One region of the Solibacillus sp. FSL R7-0668 genome, then DNA from elsewhere that is predicted to be linked to it. Evidence: a T-box and tRNA genes for the amino acid it is inferred to sense, from the RefSeq annotation. Region 1 holds a T-box; the other regions hold tRNA genes.
What was found. The T-box of region 1 lies ahead of serS (serine--tRNA ligase). A T-box ahead of a tRNA ligase gene usually reads a tRNA of that ligase, here a tRNA-Ser.
Positions count from the first base shown of each region.

Region 1 (7,326 bases):
TAAAGGCTAACTGGCAACAGAGACTACGTTTAGCTGATTATCTACAAAATGCGTATGAAGAAGCAATCACACAAATGCCGTCATTTGTAGGGAATGAAGCACAACGGAAACGTCAGCAATTATTTTACTTAAATAATCAATTCTTTATGCAAACTTTATTAGAACGTAATGACCGGATGTCGATGGGAGCGGGTGTAGAGGTGCGGGTGCCCTTTGCGGATCATACCATTATTGAGTATGTGTGGAATATTCCTTGGGAAATGAAAAATAGTGGTGCAATGGAGAAAGGGATATTGCGTCAAGCATTTCGTGAGGTGTTGCCAAAGGAAGTTGTAGAACGTAAAAAAAATCCGTATCCGAAAACATATCATCCGCTTTATACAAAGCTGGTGTCTGAACGTTTAGCAGAAAATTTGCAGCACAAGAATTCCGTATTGCATGAGCTATTTGAACGAGAGCAGTTGGATCAGTTAATCGCAAGTGGTGGAAAGTCGTTTCAAGTGCCGTGGTTTGGCCAGTTGATGGCGGGTCCCCAATTATTAGCATACTTAATTCAAGTACATGAATGGGTAGAACATTATCGAATTAATATTATTTCCACATGAAGAATCACCTATTGTGAAAATACAATAGGTGATGGAGGTGATGCTATTTTTTAGAAATCTTCCAAACGGTCATTAAATGATGCAATTTCGTTTCAATTTCATCAAGGTCTAAATAGCCAAAGCCTAATAGAAAGGAGCGCTTAGTAGGTTGCTTAGCGGTTAAATAGTAGTTGGATAGCGGCATAATATAAATACCATGTTCGCGCGCGATTGTTTGGAGCGTTAACTCGGAATGCTCATGATCAAACGAAATTAACATATTCGTCCCTGCTGCATCTCCTGAAATCGTTATTTGTGGATAGTAGTTTGCGAATACATCGATGCATTTATCATGCTTTTTGCGATAGGTTTTCCGCATTCGATTTAGGTGCTTTGCAAAATGCCCATCCTTCATAAAATTAGCTAAAATATGCTGTTCAAAGCGTGGAACCGTTGATGAATAATAATTAAAATGCTCCTGATAGCGATAAACAAGTGCTGGGGGTAATACAAAATAGGCAACGCGCAATGAAGGCATAAGTGATTTCGTAAATGTACTCAAATAAATGACACGATCATTGGTATCTAAGCCTTGCAGTGCAGGAATTGGTTTTCCAATATAACGAAATTCACTATCATAATCATCTTCAATAATATAGCGGTTTTCAGTTTCTGCGGCCCATCTTAAAAGTTGTGTACGTCGATTGGCTGACAAAACAGCACCAGTTGGGAATTGATGAGATGGAGTGACATACACAATGTTGGCATTGCTATTTTGAAGTTGCCCGATTATGAGCCCGTCTTGGTCCACATCAATCGGTATGGCTACCTGCTCAAGTTGTGCTCTTGGTATAGGCGAGTAGCCAGGGTTTTCGAGGGCTAATCGCATATTGCCGCCAAGTAGCTTTAAAATCATCGGCAATAGCTGCTCTGTCCCAGAACCGATGACGATTTGTTCAGGCAGACACTTGATGCCACGTGATTGATGAAGATAGTTGGCAATTTCAATGCGCAGTGCAAGCTCTCCTTGGCGTTCCCCAGTTTGAAGAAGATGCTTAAAGGGTGTATCAAGGACGTCTTTTGCGTACTTACGCCAAATGGTAAACGGGAAGGCGTCTTCATCAATTTTGGCTGTAGAAAAATCAGACGTGAAAATAGTTTTTGTTGCGGCCTGCTGTGGAGGTAATACAGATGCTACCTCACGAATGGGTAATGAATCGACTTCCTCCACGAAATAGCCGATGCGTGGCTTGGACATAATATATCCCTCTGCAAGTAGCTGCGCATAAGCAAGTTCCACGGTTGTTTGGCTAATATTGAAAAATTCAGCGAGTTCACGCTTGGACGGAAGACGTGAACCGACATCGAGCTGTTTAGTTGTAATGGCATTTTTAATACCAATATAAAGTTGTTCATAGAGTGGAATCGTTTGTTCTTTATCGAGTTGGAAAAATAGCATGAACAGTCCTCCTTAACTGACTTGGTACAAATGTTCAATTTAATGATAATGAACAATGTTAGCGATGTATAGTGTTTTAGCTGAAATGCGTTTACTAAGCAAAACTTGCATTAATGTATTGTTTATAGTACAGTAAATTTAAATTTATAAATGAATTCGATGATAGGAAGTAGTAGCAAGCACGTCTTTTCAAAGAGAGTCAGCGGCTGGTGGAAGCTGATAAAAGCACTTGTGAATCCGTCCTTGAGATGCCTTTTTTGAAATGAAGTAGATTAAGGCCGGCTTACCAAAGTCGTTATAATGTAAGTGGAATAGAGTCTTTCTATTCAATTAGGGTGGCAACGCGGGTAGCTCTCGTCCCTTTTATGGGATTGAGGGCTTTTTTGTGTTTACTGCGCTAATAGATTAACGTGCGAAAGTGCTCGGGATCATCAATTTCATAAACTTTAGGAGGAATAATTATGTTAGATATTAAACGTGTCCGTGAAAATTTTGACGGCGTAAAGAAAATGCTTCTTACACGTAACGAAGATTTAGGCAACTTAGACAACTTTGAACCACTTGATAAGAAGCGTCGTGAGTTAATCGCAAAAACAGAGGAATTAAAAGCTGAGCGTAACAAAGTATCAGAGCAAATTTCTGTCATGAAGCGCAATAAGGAAGATGCAACAGAAGTCATTGCGCGTATGCGTACAGTTGGTGATGAAATCAAAGCATTAGATGTAGAGCTAAATGCGATTGAAGAAGAATTCAAAGATATGATGATGCGTTTACCAAATATTCCACATGAATCTGTGCCGGTTGGTATGGAAGAGGATGATAATGTTGAGGAATACACTTGGGGTGACGTACCGACATTTGATTTTGAGACAAAAGCGCACTGGGATATCGCAAAGGATTTAGATATCGTAGACTTTGAGCGCGGTGCAAAAGTTACCGGCAGCCGTTTTTTATTCTATAAAGGATTAGGTGCACGTTTAGAGCGTGCGTTAATCAACTTTATGATGGACTTGCATTCTGACAAGCATGGCTACACAGAAATGCTACCACCGCAAATCGTAAACCGCGATTCTTTAACAGGGACTGGTCAATTACCGAAGTTTGAGGAAGATGTATTCAAGCTTGTGCGTGAAGAGGAAGAAATGGATTATTTCTTAATTCCAACAGCGGAAGTACCGGTAACAAACTATTACCGTGATGAAATTTTAGCAGCAGACGTATTACCACAGGCATTCTCTGCATACAGCGCCAACTTCCGTTCAGAAGCAGGCTCTGCAGGTCGTGATACACGTGGCTTAATCCGTCAGCACCAATTCAACAAAGTAGAATTAGTACGCTTCGTGAAACCAGAAGAATCTTATGAGCAATTAGAACTGTTAACAGGTCATGCCGAAAAAGTATTGCAGCTATTAGGCTTACCATACCGTAAATTAAAAATGTGTACAGCAGACTTAGGCTTTACAGCGGCGAAAAAATACGATTTAGAAGTATGGATTCCCGCACAAGATATGTACCGTGAGATTTCTTCTTGTTCAAACTTTGAAGATTTCCAAGCGCGTCGTGCCAACATCCGTTTCCGTCGTGAAGCCGGTGCAAAACCAGAGTACGTGCATACATTAAACGGTTCAGGACTTGCTATTGGTCGTACAGTAGCGGCGATTTTAGAAAACTACCAAACAGCTGATGGATCAGTCGTAATTCCAGAAGCATTACGTCCATATATGGGGGGCGTAGAAGTTATTTCAGCAAAATAATGAACTGTACACCAACTTGTTTTTACAGCAGGTTGGTGTTTTTTCAAATAAAGGAGGATGCTTAAATGGAATTTCTATTATTTGAACATACGTTTCCAGCTAAATATTTAGCAAGCTTTCATGAGGTGCATGAGGCGGTTTTCGCGAGTATCTTTAATGATCAAAAATTAATCGATAAGCCGAATCTGCTTATGATTCTGGCGGTAGAAAAGGAGCGTGTTGTAGGCTTTAAGCTAGGCTATGAACATCCGGATGGTGTATTTTATAGCTGGCTTGGTGGCGTGCATCCTGATTTTCAACAACGGGGTATTGCCGCTAACTGTATGGAAATGCAGCATTCTTGGTGTAAGGAACAGGGTTATCAGCGCGTTCGTACATATGGTCGTAATGAAAAAAGGGCGATGCTGATTGTCAATTTAAAGGCTGGCTTTGAGATTGTCAAAACATTCGTTGATGACAAAGGCCGTCATAAAATAGTCTTTGAAAAGGATTTGTAAGGATAATTAATTTACGCGCCAATTAAAATTTGTTATATTCTAGAAAATTAACGTATTTTCGTATGCATTTTAGTGAGGGGTGTTGAATATGCATTTTCCGAAGCAGGTCGAAATTATCGAAGTAGGTCCACGTGATGGTTTGCAAAACGAAGCAACATTTGTCGCAACAGAGCAAAAAAAACAGTTCATTGAAAAGCTTGCACAAGTTGGATTTAAACGGATAGAAACAGCCTCTTTTGTTCATCCAAAAGCAGTGCCTCAAATGGCAGATGCTGCTGAAATAGCGACATATAGCAAAGAGCTCGGTCTAATATTTTTAGCACTAACTCCAAATATTAAGGCATTAAATCGCGCAATCGAAAAAGGTGTTCCGCAAATTGCCGTTTTTGTTGGGGCAAGTGAAACGTTTAATGAAAAAAACATCAATCGTACAATTGCGCAGTCGCTTGAGGAGTGTGTTGAGCTGTTTCAACTTGCGAAGCAGCACCAATTATTTATTCGCGGCTATGTGTCAATGTGCTTTAGCTGTCCGTATGAGGGGGCTGTATCTTATGAGCAGGTGAAGAGTGTTGTTGGCCATTTTGTCATGCATGGAGTGGATGAAATTTCAATTGGCGATACGAATGGGCAGGCTAACCCGCATATTGTGTATGAGCGATTCACTCAACTAAAGGAGGATTTCCCTAATACAGAATTTGTAGCACATTTCCATGATACAAATGGCTTTGCCTATGCCAATATCATCTCGGCTTTACAAGCGGGGGTAACAAAGTTTGATAGTTCGGTAGCAGGGCTTGGTGGCTGTCCATTTTCACCAGGGGCAACGGGGAATGTTGCGACAGAAAAGGTTGTACAGCTATTTCATGCAATGGGGATTGCAACAGGGATTGATGAGGAGAAGCTAAAGGAAGCCGTACAGTTTGCGAAAACGCTGCGTTAAAAAGCAGTGTTTTTCCGTAAAATAAAGTGACCAAACGACGGTTTGGGAATGTTATACTTCAACTAACGGGGCAGCGCGACAAGTTTTGTTTTAAACACTAATGTGTGAAAAACAAGGGATTTCTTTAGAAATCCTAACTTTATAACCGAGGATAGGAATGACAAAACCATGTATTTTGAAACTATCCCATTAATACTCCTGCATGCGTCATAATGGACAGATTATGGGGTTTGAAGCTCAGGTGAAGTCGGCAGAACAAAGGCTGTAGCCATTCCTCTCGGAAAAGGTATGCCAATGGATATGCCGGATGGCTGAAAAACTAAATATGGTGAGAATCTTCTTGTAGAAAAGAACAGACGAACCTCCGAATGTACGGGTCTAAAGTTAGAGCATAAGGAAACTTGTGTACCATCCAACGATGGGGTGAGCGACGTGAAGTAAAAATTGCTTCTATGAAACACGTTATACCGAACAATGGCGGTATCCAGCTCACAGGCTTACAGGAGGCACCTAAGTTTAGAAAAAAAATAGCTAGGTTATAAGGGACTTGGAAAATAAGGAACGTTGAATCAAGGGCTGTCACCCGAAACGGTTGCTATAAGCCTCATGGCGAAATGCATTTGTCCTTATGAGGGTAGGGGTACGACCAGTGAAACCTCTGTAATGGAGTTGGAGGAACAGCCCCAAGTCTAGCGATAAGTAATAATTATTTTTCAACTGTGCATTGCACCGGTCGGGTAAGAACGTGGGAACATCACTTCAAAGAGGAATGATGCCACAGTGCAAGCTCTACGATATTGGGATTATTACGGAATGACAGACATCTTTACAGACCTACATGAACGAGCTAAAAACAAAGAATCGTTCCATCAGCTATACGACATCATCACGTCGAGGAACAATATTTTATTAGCGTATCGAAAAATCAAGTCAAATAAAGGGTCGAAGACACCAGGGACAGATGGCAAAACTATTGTAGACTTAGAGAAACGATCAGAGAACGAATTAGTAGTAGAAATACAAAGTAAGCTTAAAAATTATCGCCCTAAGAAAGTTAGACGAAAACTAATCGAAAAAGATAATGGTAAGCAGCGCCCATTAGGTATTCCATGCATCCTTGATAGAATCATACAGCAGTGCTTTAAACAAGTGTTAGAGCCGATTGCAGAGGCTCATTTCTTCAATCATAGCTATGGATTTAGACCTTTACGGTCTACTCATCATGCGATGGCAAGAATCCAATTTTTAGTTAATCAATCGAAACTCCATTACGTTGTAGATGTTGATATTAAAGGATTTTTTGATAATATCAATCATACTTTGCTTATTAAACAATTATGGAATATAGGTATTCGGGATAGACAGGTTCTAGCCTGTTTATCCAAAATGTTAAAAGCAGAAGTGGACGGGGAAGGTATCCCAACAAAAGGTTCTCCTCAAGGCGGTTTGCTTTCTCCATTACTGTCTAATATTGTACTTAATGAATTGGACCATTGGGTAGCGAATCAATGGGAACTATTCCCACTCCATAAAAACTTTAAAACTAGAGAAGGTCAACTTCTTGCAAAGAAGCGCACTCACTTAAAAGAAGGCTACATTGTTAGATATGCGGATGACTTTAAAATCATTTGTCGTGATTGGAAAACTGCTGAAAAGTGGTATCATGCTGTTAAACTATTTTTAAAAGACCGTTTAAAACTTGATATTTCACCAGAAAAATCGAAGATTATTAATCTGCGCAAGCATGAGTCTGCTTTTCTTGGCTTCACAATACGTGCAAATCGCAAAGGAAAAAAGCGAATTGCTCATACGTTTGTCAAAGCTGAAAAGATGCAGAAAATTAAGGCGGATGCAAAGAAACGATTAGAAATACTCCGAACATCTCCAACTACTCAAAATGCCATGCGCTTTAATAGTTTTGTCTTAGGGTTACACAATTATTTTAATAGAGCTACTCACGTCAACTTAGCGTTCTCACGACTCGCCTACGAACTAGGTGCATCTATGTACAATCGTCTTAAACCTATCGGTAAATATGAACATCCTAACAACCCGCCACCTGTCTATAAAAAGTTCTATGGCTTGGGCTCTA
Region 1 is NZ_JBBOUU010000001.1:26,743-34,068, forward strand. Features, by position in the region: gene asnB (asparagine synthase (glutamine-hydrolyzing)) at 1-605, shown strand, start outside; gene pdxR (MocR-like pyridoxine biosynthesis transcription factor PdxR) at 649-2,043, opposite strand; T-box leader at 2,194-2,408, shown strand; gene serS (serine--tRNA ligase) at 2,505-3,797, shown strand; gene MKX47_RS00095 (GNAT family N-acetyltransferase) at 3,863-4,294, shown strand; gene MKX47_RS00100 (hydroxymethylglutaryl-CoA lyase) at 4,383-5,234, shown strand; gene ltrA (group II intron reverse transcriptase/maturase) at 6,048-7,326, shown strand, end outside.

Region 2 (7,326 bases), 2.9 Mb from region 1:
TTACAGCAACGTCAATCTATTGAGCAATGCCAAAAATATTCGGTATCAACAGTATTTGCAGGACATGAAGCCGTATTTGATCAATTTGCTGAAGTGGCACAATTGAATATTGAGAAAATTGATTATAAAGTGCAGCGGATTGTGAAACAGATTGATAAAGGTAATGAGACAGTCTTGAAACTGGCGAGTGCTCTTTATGGAGATTTACTACATAAGATACCAACGCTTATCTTATCAGAAGTCATTGGCTATGTTTATTTTGCTGAAATTTTAGGGTTTGTGGAAAGCGTACAGCGTGACGGACAAATAACATTTCGAAGCGTTTGAATTTGTGTTAATGTGATAATTATAAATTAATTAGAGAAAACTATATGTTTAAACAAAGGTTATTATCTACTGTTAAATGGAGGTCAGCAAGTCGTAAGCAGCTGTTTATTTTAGCTGATTACTAGTAGTTTTTGTTGTTTTCTTACTAGGAAAATGTTGAAATAAAAGGGCTTTAAAGGATAAGTGTACAATAGCAATTATTTTTTTAGGCGTCTAGGAAAATACGCCAATTTTGCACATCAGTAGGTTATACGGTCAAAAAGTAGGAAGAATACATAATTGTAAATTGAAACTAAAAAGGGGGTTTTAGTCTTCTTACAGACAGTTAAATAGTTAATGATAGAAATTTCTTTTATAAAAATGCAAAACAACTGTTGAAAAAAATGGGTATTCATATTAAAATTTCGTTATGCCAAGAAATCGTTTTCATTGGCTTATAAGGTTGTTTAATGGGAAACTTTGAAATAAATATAATTTATAAAAAAGATTTCAAAAAAACATTGCATTTTTTTATGAATACTGATATTATAAATCTTGTCCTTAAGTGAAAGGGCAGTTACGAAATGTAACAATATTACCCAGGAGGATTAGCTCAGCTGGGAGAGCACCTGCCTTACAAGCAGGGGGTCGGCGGTTCGAGCCCGTCATCCTCCACCATATCTAAAATGCCGGTGTAGCTCAGTTGGTAGAGCAACTGACTTGTAATCAGTAGGTCGAGGGTTCGACTCCTTTCGCCGGCACCATTTTTAGAGAGCCATTAGCTCAGTCGGTAGAGCATCTGACTTTTAATCAGAGGGTCGAAGGTTCGAGTCCTTCATGGCTCACCAGTAATTTGCTTTAGCGGGTGTGGCGGAATTGGCAGACGCACTAGACTTAGGATCTAGCGCCGCAAGGCGTGGGGGTTCGACTCCCTTCACCCGCACCATATAATTTCATAACTGTCAGATAAAAAATATCTTAAGCATTTTGCGGAAGTAGTTCAGTGGTAGAACACCACCTTGCCAAGGTGGGGGTCGCGAGTTCGAACCTCGTCTTCCGCTCCAAAATGCCGGGGTGGCGGAACTGGCAGACGCACAGGACTTAAAATCCTGCGGTGAGTGATCACCGTGCCGGTTCGATTCCGGCCCTCGGCACCATTTTTCAAAAAAAACGTTATAGCGCCCGTAGCTCAATTGGATAGAGCGTCTGACTACGGATCAGAAGGTTGTGGGTTCGACTCCTGCCGGGCGCGCCAGATTATCGGAATGTAGCTCAGCTTGGTAGAGCACTTGGTTTGGGACCAAGGGGTCGTAGGTTCGAATCCTGTCATTCCGACCATTATAATGGGGCCTTAGCTCAGCTGGGAGAGCGCCTGCCTTGCACGCAGGAGGTCAGCGGTTCGATCCCGCTAGGCTCCACCATAATAAATAACCAAAATAAAGATCCTGGCTACCTAGCTCAGCTGGCTAGAGCATTCGGTTCATACCCGAAAGGTCGTGGGTTCGACTCCCTCGGTAGCCATCTTAAGGACCTTTAGCTCAGTTGGTTAGAGCAGACGGCTCATAACCGTCCGGTCACAGGTTCGAGTCCTGTAAGGTCCACCAGTAAACATATAAACATCTCGGAGGTATACCCAAGTTCGGCTGAAGGGATCGGTCTTGAAAACCGACAGGCGGGTAACACCGCGCGGGGGTTCGAATCCCTCTACCTCCTCCATTTTAATTAAATAGTATTATCGCGGGGTGGAGCAAATCGCTAAACGAAGATAGCGATTAGCAGCAGCTTCAAAGAAGTGGCTGCCAACCAATTAAAACGTGAGGATACAATAAGACAAAGTGATATTATTATCGCGGGGTGGAGCAGTGGTAGCTCGTCGGGCTCATAACCCGAAGGTCACAGGTTCAAGTCCTGTCCCCGCAACCAAAAGGTCCCGTGGTGTAGCGGTTAACATGCCTGCCTGTCACGCAGGAGATCGCCGGTTCGATCCCGGTCGGGACCGCCATTTTTTTGTGGGTTTGTAGCTCAGTTGGTAGAGCATTAGATTGAAGCTCTAAGTGTCGGCGGTTCGATTCCGTCCAAACCCACCATATGCGGGTGTAGTTTAGTGGTAAAACCTCAGCCTTCCAAGCTGATGTTGTCGGTTCGATTCCGATCACCCGCTCCAGTTTTATAAAAAAGAGGGCCTATAGCTCAGCTGGTTAGAGCGCACGCCTGATAAGCGTGAGGTCGATGGTTCGAGTCCATTTAGGCCCACCATATAAATTATTCCGAAGTAGCTCAGTTGGTAGAGCATCCGGCTGTTAACCGGCAGGTCGCAGGTTCGAGTCCTGCCTTCGGAGCCATATGTATTTATGGGGACATACTCAAGAGGCTGAAGAGGCGCCCCTGCTAAGGGTGTAGGTCGGGTAACCGGCGCGAGGGTTCAAATCCCTCTGTCTCCGCCATAGGCCCGTTGGTCAAGCGGTTAAGACACCGCCCTTTCACGGCGGTAACACGGGTTCGAATCCCGTACGGGTCATACATAATTGAAAAATAAAACGCTAAGCAGATTTTTTTTGCTTAGCGTTTTTTAATACTCATAATAATAGAGGCGGTGATAGGCATGATAGAACGCTTGGCAATTTTTGATGAGCATTATCATAAAATTGGTGAGGCAATTCGAGATGAAGTACATGCTAAGGGCTATTGGCATGAAGTGTTTCATTGCTAGATAATAGAAAAAATAGCAGATGAGTGGAAGATCTATTTACAATTGCGTAGTAAGTTGAAAAAGGATTATCCCAATCAATTTGATATAACAGCAGCAGGGTATTTATTGGCGACAGAAACGGTTTTAGATGGTGTAAGAGAGCTGTATGAGGAATTGGGAATAAATATAGCTTTTGAAGAGCTAAAAGCGTTAGGGTGTCATTCCTTATACGATACATAATGAAAAAATTAAAGATTATGAGTTTGCGCATGTGTTTATTTATGAAATAACAAATGGATTGGATACATTTCAAATTCAAAGAGAAGAATTAGATGGCATATATTATATGAAATTGATGGATCTTTTTAATATAGCAAAAGATACCAATAAAAGTGCATTGGTGACAGGCTATTATTATCAGGGGGATGAAAAAGTGAGTGATAGTCAGGAAATTAGCTTAGCTGATATGCAGGCACTTCCTCAAGATTATTTGAAACCATTTATTGAAAAGCTTCAAACATTGTTAAAATAAAGAGCACAGACATGAAATAGCCAACTTCATGTCTGTGCTTTTATTAGTTAATCGGGATGGCGATTGTATCGTTTGGGTATGGCAAATAAGAAATGTATGTAACGGCCATGAAGTACCTGCATAATATTCTGCATAGCTACGCTTGATATGGAGGTTTCGGTATGATAGGCTATCAAGCCAGCTAAGCTTCCTGCTTGGATTCATTAGCTGAATTCATACCGATAGAGGCTCCATGTCAAGCGACGTGAGTAATGAAATAAAATACAGGAATTTGTATATCCTAAATGGCCCTAACCTACATAAGTTGATGGCCAAATCCATCGTTTTGTTGTTCGAGGAAGTACATATTTTAATAATTAATGTACTTGCTACATCTAGTGGTATCAAATAGCAATGGGCGCGTATGATTTTCATCACTATGATGGAAAACTTTCGTTGTTCGGAGCTGATTGTAACTTGCGTCGAATCAACATTATTTAAAACGTTTATAATCTTTAATTCTTTTGGTCCAACCATCGCTTCTGGAATTGAAGCAAAAGGAACGGTTAAATTCAATCTTCTATATGTGAGAGAATGAACCGACTAAAAAAGTTCAAAAAAGTTTTTATTTCGTATTGACCTTCACGTTACGTTACACTTTATAGTACTACGTAGAGGTGATGACATGCTTATTAATGAGTTAGTGAAACTATCGGGTGTGAGTGCACGCACGCTTCGATACTATGATGAAATTGGTTTGTTAAAGCCTTCAGTGGTGGAGCAAAATGGCTATCGTCAGTACAATCAATCGGATATTGATCGCTTACAGCAAATTTTGTTTTATCGCGAGCTTGATTTTAAGTTAGAGCAAATCAAGGGGCTGCTTGAGGATGAGAGCTTTGATGTGAAAGCAGCGCTTATCAATCAGCAGGCGCTACTGGAGCAAAAGAGAAATTATTTAGATGGTCTACTTGAAACAATTGAAAAAACAATCCAATCGATGGAAGGGGAAGTATCAATGTCAAACGAACAAAAATTTGAAGCATTTAAAAATAAACTAATTGAAGACAATGAGCAAGCGTACGGGCAAGAAATTCGTGAAAAATATGGGGAGGAAATGGCGAATGCAAGCAATCAGAAATTGAAGCAAATGACTGAAGCTCAATATGAAGCCAATCAACAGCTGGAACAGCAATTATTTGCTCGTTTAAAGGAAGCGTTGGCAAGCGGGGATGCCTCAACGGAAATTGCAATGGAGGTTGCGGAACTGCATAAGCGCTGGTTAAGCTTTCACTGGGCAAAATATACGAAAGAAGCACATGCTGGTTTAGCGCAAATGTATATTTACGATGAGCGATTTATCGATTATTATGACAGCCGAGTTGGGCAAGGGGCAACGCAATTTTTAGCTGATGCCATTGCAGTTTATGCAAAACTATAAGATTATAAAAAAAGCTGTTCAAGGCGTAATAAACGACGCCCCGAACAGCTTTTATTAATAAAATAAATACGAAGCTAATAGTCCAATTGCTAATAGGAAACCAAATATCGTATTTGTTTGCGCCGTGTATTTCATGGCAGGCATAACTTCTAATGGTTTTTCCTTCGCGCGGAATAGTTTGACCGCTTCAATAGGCTTCTTCGCACTTAGAAATACGAGTAATGCCCATGGTGTTAAGTCGCCAATGACAACTAAGCCGATAATCCATACATAAGAAACAATAAAGAACGCCGCTAAAATCGTGACGGCATTACGACGTCCAACTAAAATAGCCATTGTTTTGCGCCCGCCTTCTGTATCGCCTAAGATGTCACGAATATTATTCGATAGCATAATCGCCCCGACTAAAATCATACTAGGTACTGAAATAAGGACCGCCTCTAGTGTGACATCTCTTGTTTGAATGAAAAAGGCAATTAGCACAATCCCCATGCCCATCACTGCCCCGGAAACAAGCTCGCCAAACGGAGAATATGCAATTGGGTAAGGACCACCTGTATATAAAAAGCCAATGAGCATACATACAAGCCCAACTACAACTAACCACCAAGAAGTCATGGCACAAATATAAAAACCAAGTAGCATGGCAAGGAAGTAAAAGGTTAAGGCAATGCCCATAATCGTTTTTGGTGCGACGCCGTGACGAACAATTGTCCCGCCAATACCAACGGAGTGTTCGTTGTCTAGGCCAAGCTTATAGTCATAGTATTCATTAAACATATTCGTTGCTGCCTGAATGAGCATACTTGCAAGGAGCATGGCGAAAAATAGCCCGAAATTAATCGTTTCATAATTGACTGCAAGAGCAATCGCTGTACCTAAAAGTACAGGAACAAAAGAGGCAGTTAATGTATGGGGACGCGTTAAATGCCACCAAACTTTAAAGCCTTTGTCCGCTTCAATGACCTTTGTCATAGTAAAAACTCTCCTAACTTCAAATCAATCTTTCATCATTGTATCGAAAAAGAAACAAAAAGAACAGAGTGAAGCGTGAATACATGTAACGTTTGTACGAAAAATGGTATGATAGGAAAGGTATTATTTATAGAACGAACGCAAATAAAGTGAGCAAATAGTTAAAAAATTTAATGTGTTTTTGAAATAAAAAACGCAACTTGCATCATACTAGTGAATTTGCAACATGACGGAGGGAATTTTCATGCAACACAAGTGGTACAATGCCACTGAAATCGAAGTAGGCTCGAATTCAAAGCAGATTTTTTATATGGAAACAATCGAAGTTAGTCGCTTATCGGCACTGGCATTTTTTGCTGCAGGCGAGGCGAAGTATAAAGGGCAACGAAACTTTTGGCAAAACCGTGAGAAAACTTTCACATTAGTCGGTTTAGGACATGCCTATATAATTGAAAATAATGAAGGTACCAAGCGTTTTGAGCAGGTGGAAAACGAGTGGAAACAGTTAACAAGTCAAATTGTGCAAGAAGACCAGCATCTGCAACCAATATTGTTTGGTGGTTTTACATTTGACCCACAAAACGAAGTAGCGGGGGAATGGGCGAATTTTCCTCAAAGCTATTTTACAGTGGCAACGCATCAATTAGTGATTCGCAATGACCAAGTATTTGTGACAATCAATCTTATTACAAATGAAGCCAATAGTGCACAAACATTTGAAACATTACGTAAAGAGCGTGATGAATTAATTCATGCTGCGCAAGTGAAGGAAGTCAAAACTTATGCGAAGCCAACAATGATCAATTACGCAGAACCCTTTAAAGAAGAATATTTACAATCAATCGATCAGGTGACGACATTAATTAAAGCTAATGAGGCGCAAAAGGTAGTGATTGCGCGTTCTTTAGCATTACAATTTGAGGAAGCGATTACATCTCCACAAATTTTATCGCATGTGGCACATGAGCAGCCAGAAAGTTACTTATTTGGCTTAGAGCATGAGGAGATGCTATTTTACGGAGCATCGCCAGAACGTCTAGTAAAGGTAAATAACGGACGTGCGTTCTCATCCTGTGTGGCGGGCTCCATTAAGCGCGGACAAACAGCCGAGCAAGATGAAGCATTAGGGAATAGCCTACTAAACGATGCGAAAAACCGTGGGGAGCATCATTATGTAGTAGAAATGATTACCGATACATTTGAAGAAAATTGTCGTGACGTCAAAATTCCGAATGGGCCGAAGCTCTTAAAAATCCGAGATATTCAGCATTTATATACACCGGTAGAAGGACAACTCAATGCCGGCGCAACGATTTTACAGCTTGTGAAGCATTTACATCCAACACCAGCACTTGGGGGCGTACCACGGGAAGCAGCTATGCAAATGATTCGCCAATACGAGCC
Region 2 is NZ_JBBOUU010000001.1:2,962,678-2,970,003, reverse strand. Features, by position in the region: gene MKX47_RS14860 (MBL fold metallo-hydrolase) at 1-327, shown strand, start outside; tRNA gene MKX47_RS14855 (tRNA-Val) at 909-984, shown strand; tRNA gene MKX47_RS14850 (tRNA-Thr) at 995-1,070, shown strand; tRNA gene MKX47_RS14845 (tRNA-Lys) at 1,079-1,154, shown strand; tRNA gene MKX47_RS14840 (tRNA-Leu) at 1,168-1,252, shown strand; tRNA gene MKX47_RS14835 (tRNA-Gly) at 1,296-1,370, shown strand; tRNA gene MKX47_RS14830 (tRNA-Leu) at 1,375-1,463, shown strand; tRNA gene MKX47_RS14825 (tRNA-Arg) at 1,485-1,561, shown strand; tRNA gene MKX47_RS14820 (tRNA-Pro) at 1,568-1,644, shown strand; tRNA gene MKX47_RS14815 (tRNA-Ala) at 1,652-1,727, shown strand; tRNA gene MKX47_RS14810 (tRNA-Met) at 1,754-1,827, shown strand; tRNA gene MKX47_RS14805 (tRNA-Ile) at 1,834-1,910, shown strand; tRNA gene MKX47_RS14800 (tRNA-Ser) at 1,930-2,022, shown strand; tRNA gene MKX47_RS14795 (tRNA-Met) at 2,155-2,229, shown strand; tRNA gene MKX47_RS14790 (tRNA-Asp) at 2,233-2,308, shown strand; tRNA gene MKX47_RS14785 (tRNA-Phe) at 2,318-2,393, shown strand; tRNA gene MKX47_RS14780 (tRNA-Gly) at 2,397-2,470, shown strand; tRNA gene MKX47_RS14775 (tRNA-Ile) at 2,486-2,562, shown strand; tRNA gene MKX47_RS14770 (tRNA-Asn) at 2,573-2,648, shown strand; tRNA gene MKX47_RS14765 (tRNA-Ser) at 2,660-2,750, shown strand; tRNA gene MKX47_RS14760 (tRNA-Glu) at 2,753-2,824, shown strand; gene MKX47_RS14755 (hypothetical protein) at 3,059-3,235, shown strand; gene MKX47_RS14750 (hypothetical protein) at 3,267-3,527, shown strand; gene MKX47_RS14745 (MerR family transcriptional regulator) at 4,192-4,947, shown strand; gene MKX47_RS14740 (1,4-dihydroxy-2-naphthoate polyprenyltransferase) at 5,002-5,922, opposite strand; gene MKX47_RS14735 (isochorismate synthase) at 6,167-7,326, shown strand, end outside.
Region 2: it encodes a tRNA-Ser, which carries the amino acid that the T-box ahead of serS (serine--tRNA ligase) is inferred to sense. The anticodon was not compared.

Region 3 (7,326 bases), 2.9 Mb from region 1:
TATTATTGAACAAAAGTATATCGTTATAAAACCTATTTGAAAAGGAGTAATTTAATGACTGCCATTCCATCTACAATTCAGCAATATGTCTCCACAGCACGCCTACATAATTTCTGGCCAAATTTTAAACCTGTAGCCTATGCCATTTATAACGAACTGGAGGTTACATTATTTAATCATCCACGCTGTAACGGAGATAACTATATTACAATAACTAAAACAGACCAATTTAACGCCTGTACGCTTATTTTATTCGATCAATATCCAACCGCAATCGTCGATGAACAGCTATTTTCTACATTTGAAGATATGTATGCTGTGCTTATCCACGAATTATTTCATGGCTATCAATATTCTTATGGTGAAACACGCTTTCCTGACGAATTAATAGGCTTAGATTATTTATTATGTGAAAATAATATTTCATTACGTATTGAAGAACAAAAGGCATTATACAAAGCATTGCAATTTGACCAGCTTGCTGCTCTATATGACTTCATCGCCCTTAGAAAGGTCCGAATCACACTATTTCCTCAAGAAACAATCTATGAAGCTGCCATTGAAACAATTGAAGGTCCTGCATATTATATCGAAAATAAGGCATTCCAGGACATTGCAGCAGACAAATACGAACAGTATATTGAAAAAAGTTTATACATTCTAACTGACGCTTTCGAAAGCCATTTACATATCCGTAAAAGTTGTTACAGTACTGGTCTTGCTATGTGCTTACTTCTTGATCGCTATGCAACAGATTGGCATCAGCAATTTATCCAATCAGAATATAGCTTATTCGATTTTTTCGAATCCTTTTTTCCAAATGTACAATCCAATATATCGCTACCAAGTTACAACCAATTATCAAAAATGATTATTCAAAAAGTTAGTGATTTAAAGCAATCTGACTTTGAACAATTTGACCAATCGATTGGATATAAACTTGTTATTACTGGTACTTTAACAGCTGTAGCCTTTGACCCAATGAATATTACAATACACAATAGCGAAGCCATCCATTTTAATTTCATCAAAATATTAAATGGAATCACGCCCTATACAATTTCACAGCCTATAAAAACAACTTTTGCAGACAATTTTAAGCAAATCACTCGACTAGAACTTTACACGACAGAGAAGCCGATAATCGTTCAAAATCAGGTGATAATAGCCTCTCTCCAGCTTCCTTTCATTGATTTAAAAATAGATAATAATATTTTCTACCTAACAATTTAAGATGATTTTCTCGGTAATTTGTAGAAATTAGCCGCAATACGACTTGTTATCATTTTTTCAATATAAAAAACGCTAAGCAAGAAAAATCTGCTTAGCGTTTTACTTTTCATTTATGTATGACCCGTACGGGATTCGAACCCGTGTTACCGCCGTGAAAGGGCGGTGTCTTAACCGCTTGACCAACGGGCCTATGGCGGAGACAGAGGGATTTGAACCCTCGCGCCGGTTACCCGACCTACACCCTTAGCAGGGGCGCCTCTTCAGCCTCTTGAGTATGTCCCCATAAATACATATGGCTCCGAAGGCAGGACTCGAACCTGCGACCTGCCGGTTAACAGCCGGATGCTCTACCAACTGAGCTACTTCGGAATAATTTATATGGTGGGCCTAAATGGACTCGAACCATCGACCTCACGCTTATCAGGCGTGCGCTCTAACCAGCTGAGCTATAGGCCCTCTTTTTTATAAAACTGGAGCGGGTGATCGGAATCGAACCGACAACATCAGCTTGGAAGGCTGAGGTTTTACCACTAAACTACACCCGCATATGGTGGGTTTGGACGGAATCGAACCGCCGACACTTAGAGCTTCAATCTAATGCTCTACCAACTGAGCTACAAACCCACAAAAAAATGGCGGTCCCGACCGGGATCGAACCGGCGATCTCCTGCGTGACAGGCAGGCATGTTAACCGCTACACCACGGGACCTTTTGGTTGCGGGGACAGGACTTGAACCTGTGACCTTCGGGTTATGAGCCCGACGAGCTACCACTGCTCCACCCCGCGATAATACTATTACTTTTAGCTATTTGTTCCACTTCGAGGCTATATAAACTTATCCATTTTATTAAAATGGAGGAGGTAGAGGGATTCGAACCCCCGCGCGGTGTTACCCGCCTGTCGGTTTTCAAGACCGATCCCTTCAGCCGAACTTGGGTATACCTCCGAGATGTTTATATGTTTACTGGTGGACCTTACAGGACTCGAACCTGTGACCGGACGGTTATGAGCCGTCTGCTCTAACCAACTGAGCTAAAGGTCCTTAAGATGGCTACCGAGGGAGTCGAACCCACGACCTTTCGGGTATGAACCGAATGCTCTAGCCAGCTGAGCTAGGTAGCCAGGATCTTTATTTTGGTTATTTATTATGGTGGAGCCTAGCGGGATCGAACCGCTGACCTCCTGCGTGCAAGGCAGGCGCTCTCCCAGCTGAGCTAAGGCCCCATTATAATGGTCGGAATGACAGGATTCGAACCTACGACCCCTTGGTCCCAAACCAAGTGCTCTACCAAGCTGAGCTACATTCCGATAATCTGGCGCGCCCGACAGGAGTCGAACCCATAACCTTCTGATCCGTAGTCAGACGCTCTATCCAATTGAGCTACGGGCGCGCTATACTTAGTTAATTTAAATGGTGCCGAGGGCCGGAATCGAACCGGCACGGTGATCACTCACCGCAGGATTTTAAGTCCTGTGCGTCTGCCAGTTCCGCCACCCCGGCATTTTGGAGCGGAAGACGAGGTTCGAACTCGCGACCCCCACCTTGGCAAGGTGGTGTTCTACCACTGAACTACTTCCGCAAAATGCATAAGATATTTTTACTCTGACAGTTATAAAATTTAATGGTGCGGGTGAAGGGAGTCGAACCCCCACGCCGTTAGGCGCTAGATCCTAAGTCTAGTGCGTCTGCCAATTCCGCCACACCCGCTAAAGCAAATTACTGGTGAGCCATGAAGGACTCGAACCTTCGACCCTCTGATTAAAAGTCAGATGCTCTACCGACTGAGCTAATGGCTCTCTAAAATGGTGCCGGCGAAAGGAGTCGAACCCTCGACCTACTGATTACAAGTCAGTTGCTCTACCAACTGAGCTACACCGGCATTTTAGATATGGTGGAGGATGACGGGCTCGAACCGCCGACCCCCTGCTTGTAAGGCAGGTGCTCTCCCAGCTGAGCTAATCCTCCTGGGTAATAACCTAGCGATGTCCTACTCTCACAGGGGGAAACCCCCAACTACCATCGGCGCTAAAGAGCTTAACTTCCGTGTTCGGTATGGGAACGGGTGTGACCTCTTTGCCATCATCACTAGATTAAGTTGAAAGATTCATTCTTTCAAAACTGGATAAACGTTTCATTGATGTTCGTAAACATGTGGTTAAGTCCTCGACCGATTAGTATTCGTCAGCTACATGTGTCGCCACACTTCCACCTCGAACCTATCTACCTGATCGTCTTTCAGGGGTCTTACTTACTTGCGTAATGGGAAATCTCATCTTGAGGGGGGCTTCATGCTTAGATGCTTTCAGCACTTATCCCGTCCACACATAGCTACCCAGCGATGCCTTTGGCAAGACAACTGGTACACCAGCGGTGTGTCCATCCCGGTCCTCTCGTACTAAGGACAGCTCCTCTCAAATTTCCTACGCCCACGACGGATAGGGACCGAACTGTCTCACGACGTTCTGAACCCAGCTCGCGTACCGCTTTAATGGGCGAACAGCCCAACCCTTGGGACCGACTACAGCCCCAGGATGCGATGAGCCGACATCGAGGTGCCAAACCTCCCCGTCGATGTGGACTCTTGGGGGAGATAAGCCTGTTATCCCCGGGGTAGCTTTTATCCGTTGAGCGATGGCCCTTCCATGCGGAACCACCGGATCACTAAGCCCGTCTTTCGACCCTGCTCGACTTGTAGGTCTCGCAGTCAAGCTCCCTTATGCCTTTACACTCTGCGAATGATTTCCAACCATTCTGAGGGAACCTTTGGGCGCCTCCGTTACCTTTTAGGAGGCGACCGCCCCAGTCAAACTGTCCGCCTGACACTGTCTCCTACCCCGCTAAGGGGCATGGGTTAGAAGTTCAATACAACCAGGGTAGTATCCCACCGACGCCTCCTTCGAAGCTGGCGCTCCGAGATCTCTGGCTCCTACCTATCCTGTACAAGTTGTACCAAAATTCAATATCAAGCTACAGTAAAGCTCCACGGGGTCTTTCCGTCCTGTCGCGGGTAACCTGCATCTTCACAGGTACTATAATTTCACCGAGTCTCTCGTTGAGACAGTGCCCAGATCGTTACGCCTTTCGTGCGGGTCGGAACTTACCCGACAAGGAATTTCGCTACCTTAGGACCGTTATAGTTACGGCCGCCGTTTACTGGGGCTTCAATTCGCAGCTTCGCTTGCGCTAACCACTCCTCTTAACCTTCCAGCACCGGGCAGGCGTCAGCCCCTATACGTCACCTTACGGTTTTGCAGAGACCTGTGTTTTTGCTAAACAGTCGCCTGGGCCTATTCACTGCGGCTCTCGTGCGCTTGCACGCTCAAGAGCACCCCTTCTCCCGAAGTTACGGGGTCATTTTGCCGAGTTCCTTAACGAGAGTTCTCTCGCACACCTTAGGATTCTCTCCTCGACTACCTGTGTCGGTTTGCGGTACGGGTACCTCCCACCTCGATAGAGGCTTTTCTTGGCAGTGTGAGATCAGGAACTTCCTCCATACGGAGTCGTCATCACAGCTCAATGTTACAGTACGCGGATTTGCCTACGCACACACCTTACTGCTTGAACAGAGACAACCAACGCTCTGCTTACCCTACCCTACTGCGTCCCCCCATTTCTCAAACGGTGGGGAGGTAGTACAGGAATATCAACCTGTTGTCCATCGCCTACGCCTATCGGCCTCGGCTTAGGTCCCGACTAACCCTGAGCGGACGAGCCTTCCTCAGGAAACCTTAGTCATACGGTGCATGGGATTCTCACCCATGTTTCGCTACTCATACCGGCATTCTCACTTCTAAGCGCTCCACCAGTCCTTCCGGTCTGACTTCAACGCCCTTAGAACGCTCTCCTACCACGCATACCAACGGTATGCATCCACAGCTTCGGTGAATCGTTTAGCCCCGATACATTTTCGGCGCAGCGTCACTCGACCAGTGAGCTATTACGCACTCTTTAAATGATGGCTGCTTCTAAGCCAACATCCTGGTTGTCTAAGCAACGCCACATCCTTTTCCACTTAACGATTACTTTGGGACCTTAGCTGGTGGTCTGGGCTGTTTCCCTCTTGACTACGGATCTTATCACTCGCAGTCTGACTCCCGTGTATAAATATCCGGCATTCGGAGTTTGTCTGAATTCGGTAAAGCGAGATGCCCCCCTAGTCCAAACAGTGCTCTACCTCCGGTATTCTTCATCACGAGGCTAGCCCTAAAGCTATTTCGGAGAGAACCAGCTATCTCCAAGTTCGATTGGAATTTCTCCGCTACCCACACCTCATCCCCGCACTTTTCAACGTACGTGGGTTCGGACCTCCAGTAAGTGTTACCTCACCTTCATCCTGGACATGGGTAGATCACCTGGTTTCGGGTCTACGACTACATACTAATTCGCCCTATTCAGACTCGCTTTCGCTGCGGCTCCGTCTTCTCAACTTAACCTCGCACGTAATCGTAACTCGCCGGTTCATTCTACAAAAGGCACGCTATCACCCATTAACGGGCTCTAACTACTTGTAGGCACACGGTTTCAGGTTCTATTTCACTCCCCTTCCGGGGTGCTTTTCACCTTTCCCTCACGGTACTGGTTCACTATCGGTCACTAGGTAGTATTTAGCCTTGGGAGATGGTCCTCCCGGATTCCGACGGAATTTCACGTGTTCCGCCGTACTCAGGATCCACTCTGGAGGGAATGACTTTTTGGCTACAGGGCTGTTACCTTCTCTTGCGGACCTTTCCAAGTCGCTTCGCCTAAATCATTCTTTTGTAACTCCGTATAGAGTGTCCTACAACCCCAAAGAGCAAGCTCTTTGGTTTGGGCTCTTCCCGTTTCGCTCGCCGCTACTCAGGGAATCGAATTTTCTTTCTGTTCCTGCAGGTACTTAGATGTTTCAGTTCCCTGCGTCTGTCCTCATCACGCTATGTATTCACGTGTAGATACTATCCGATTAAAGATAGTGGGTTCCCCCATTCGGAAATCCCCGGATCAAAGCTTACTTACAGCTCCCCGAGGCATATCGGTGTTAGTGCCGTCCTTCATCGACTCCTAGTGCCAAGGCATCCACCGTGCGCCCTTATTAACTTAACCAAAAGTTAAACTTACTTAAAAAGTAAGATTTTAAGGATATTGCACGATCAATTTCTTGATCTATGTTTGTTTATTACTTATCAATGTCGTTTTATCCAGTTTTCAAAGAACAAAGTTTTGAAGTATTTCATTCAACTAAGAATGAACCTTCAAAACTGAACAGCAAACGTTAATGAGCCCCTTCTCCAAGAGAAGGTTTCCGAATATATCCTTAGAAAGGAGGTGATCCAGCCGCACCTTCCGATACGGCTACCTTGTTACGACTTCACCCCAATCATCTATCCCACCTTCGGCGGCTGGCTCCAAAAGGTTACCTCACCGACTTCGGGTGTTACAAACTCTCGTGGTGTGACGGGCGGTGTGTACAAGGCCCGGGAACGTATTCACCGCGGCATGCTGATCCGCGATTACTAGCGATTCCGGCTTCATGTAGGCGAGTTGCAGCCTACAATCCGAACTGAGAACGGTTTTATCGGATTAGCTCCCCCTCGCGGGTTGGCAACCGTTTGTACCGTCCATTGTAGCACGTGTGTAGCCCAGGTCATAAGGGGCATGATGATTTGACGTCATCCCCACCTTCCTCCGGTTTATCACCGGCAGTCTCCTTAGAGTGCCCAACTAAATGATGGCAACTAAGAACAAGGGTTGCGCTCGTTGCGGGACTTAACCCAACATCTCACGACACGAGCTGACGACAACCATGCACCACCTGTCACCGTTGTCCCCGAAGGGAAAACTGTATCTCTACAGTGGTCAATGGGATGTCAAGACCTGGTAAGGTTCTTCGCGTTGCTTCGAATTAAACCACATGCTCCACCGCTTGTGCGGGCCCCCGTCAATTCCTTTGAGTTTCAGTCTTGCGACCGTACTCCCCAGGCGGAGTGCTTAATGCGTTAGCTGCAGCACTGAGGGGCGGAAACCCCCCAACACTTAGCACTCATCGTTTACGGCGTGGACTACCAGGGTATCTAATCCTGTTTGCTCCCCACGCTTTCGCGCCTCAGTGTCAGTT
Region 3 is NZ_JBBOUU010000001.1:2,970,716-2,978,041, forward strand. Features, by position in the region: gene MKX47_RS14865 (hypothetical protein) at 55-1,233, shown strand; tRNA gene MKX47_RS14870 (tRNA-Glu) at 1,351-1,422, opposite strand; tRNA gene MKX47_RS14875 (tRNA-Ser) at 1,425-1,515, opposite strand; tRNA gene MKX47_RS14880 (tRNA-Asn) at 1,527-1,602, opposite strand; tRNA gene MKX47_RS14885 (tRNA-Ile) at 1,613-1,689, opposite strand; tRNA gene MKX47_RS14890 (tRNA-Gly) at 1,705-1,778, opposite strand; tRNA gene MKX47_RS14895 (tRNA-Phe) at 1,782-1,857, opposite strand; tRNA gene MKX47_RS14900 (tRNA-Asp) at 1,867-1,942, opposite strand; tRNA gene MKX47_RS14905 (tRNA-Met) at 1,946-2,020, opposite strand; tRNA gene MKX47_RS14910 (tRNA-Ser) at 2,088-2,180, opposite strand; tRNA gene MKX47_RS14915 (tRNA-Ile) at 2,200-2,276, opposite strand; tRNA gene MKX47_RS14920 (tRNA-Met) at 2,283-2,356, opposite strand; tRNA gene MKX47_RS14925 (tRNA-Ala) at 2,383-2,458, opposite strand; tRNA gene MKX47_RS14930 (tRNA-Pro) at 2,466-2,542, opposite strand; tRNA gene MKX47_RS14935 (tRNA-Arg) at 2,549-2,625, opposite strand; tRNA gene MKX47_RS14940 (tRNA-Leu) at 2,647-2,735, opposite strand; tRNA gene MKX47_RS14945 (tRNA-Gly) at 2,740-2,814, opposite strand; tRNA gene MKX47_RS14950 (tRNA-Leu) at 2,858-2,942, opposite strand; tRNA gene MKX47_RS14955 (tRNA-Lys) at 2,956-3,031, opposite strand; tRNA gene MKX47_RS14960 (tRNA-Thr) at 3,039-3,114, opposite strand; tRNA gene MKX47_RS14965 (tRNA-Val) at 3,125-3,200, opposite strand; rRNA gene rrf (5S ribosomal RNA) at 3,210-3,325, opposite strand; rRNA gene MKX47_RS14975 (23S ribosomal RNA) at 3,387-6,314, opposite strand; rRNA gene MKX47_RS14980 (16S ribosomal RNA) at 6,530-7,326, opposite strand, start outside.
Region 3: it encodes a tRNA-Ser, which carries the amino acid that the T-box ahead of serS (serine--tRNA ligase) is inferred to sense. The anticodon was not compared.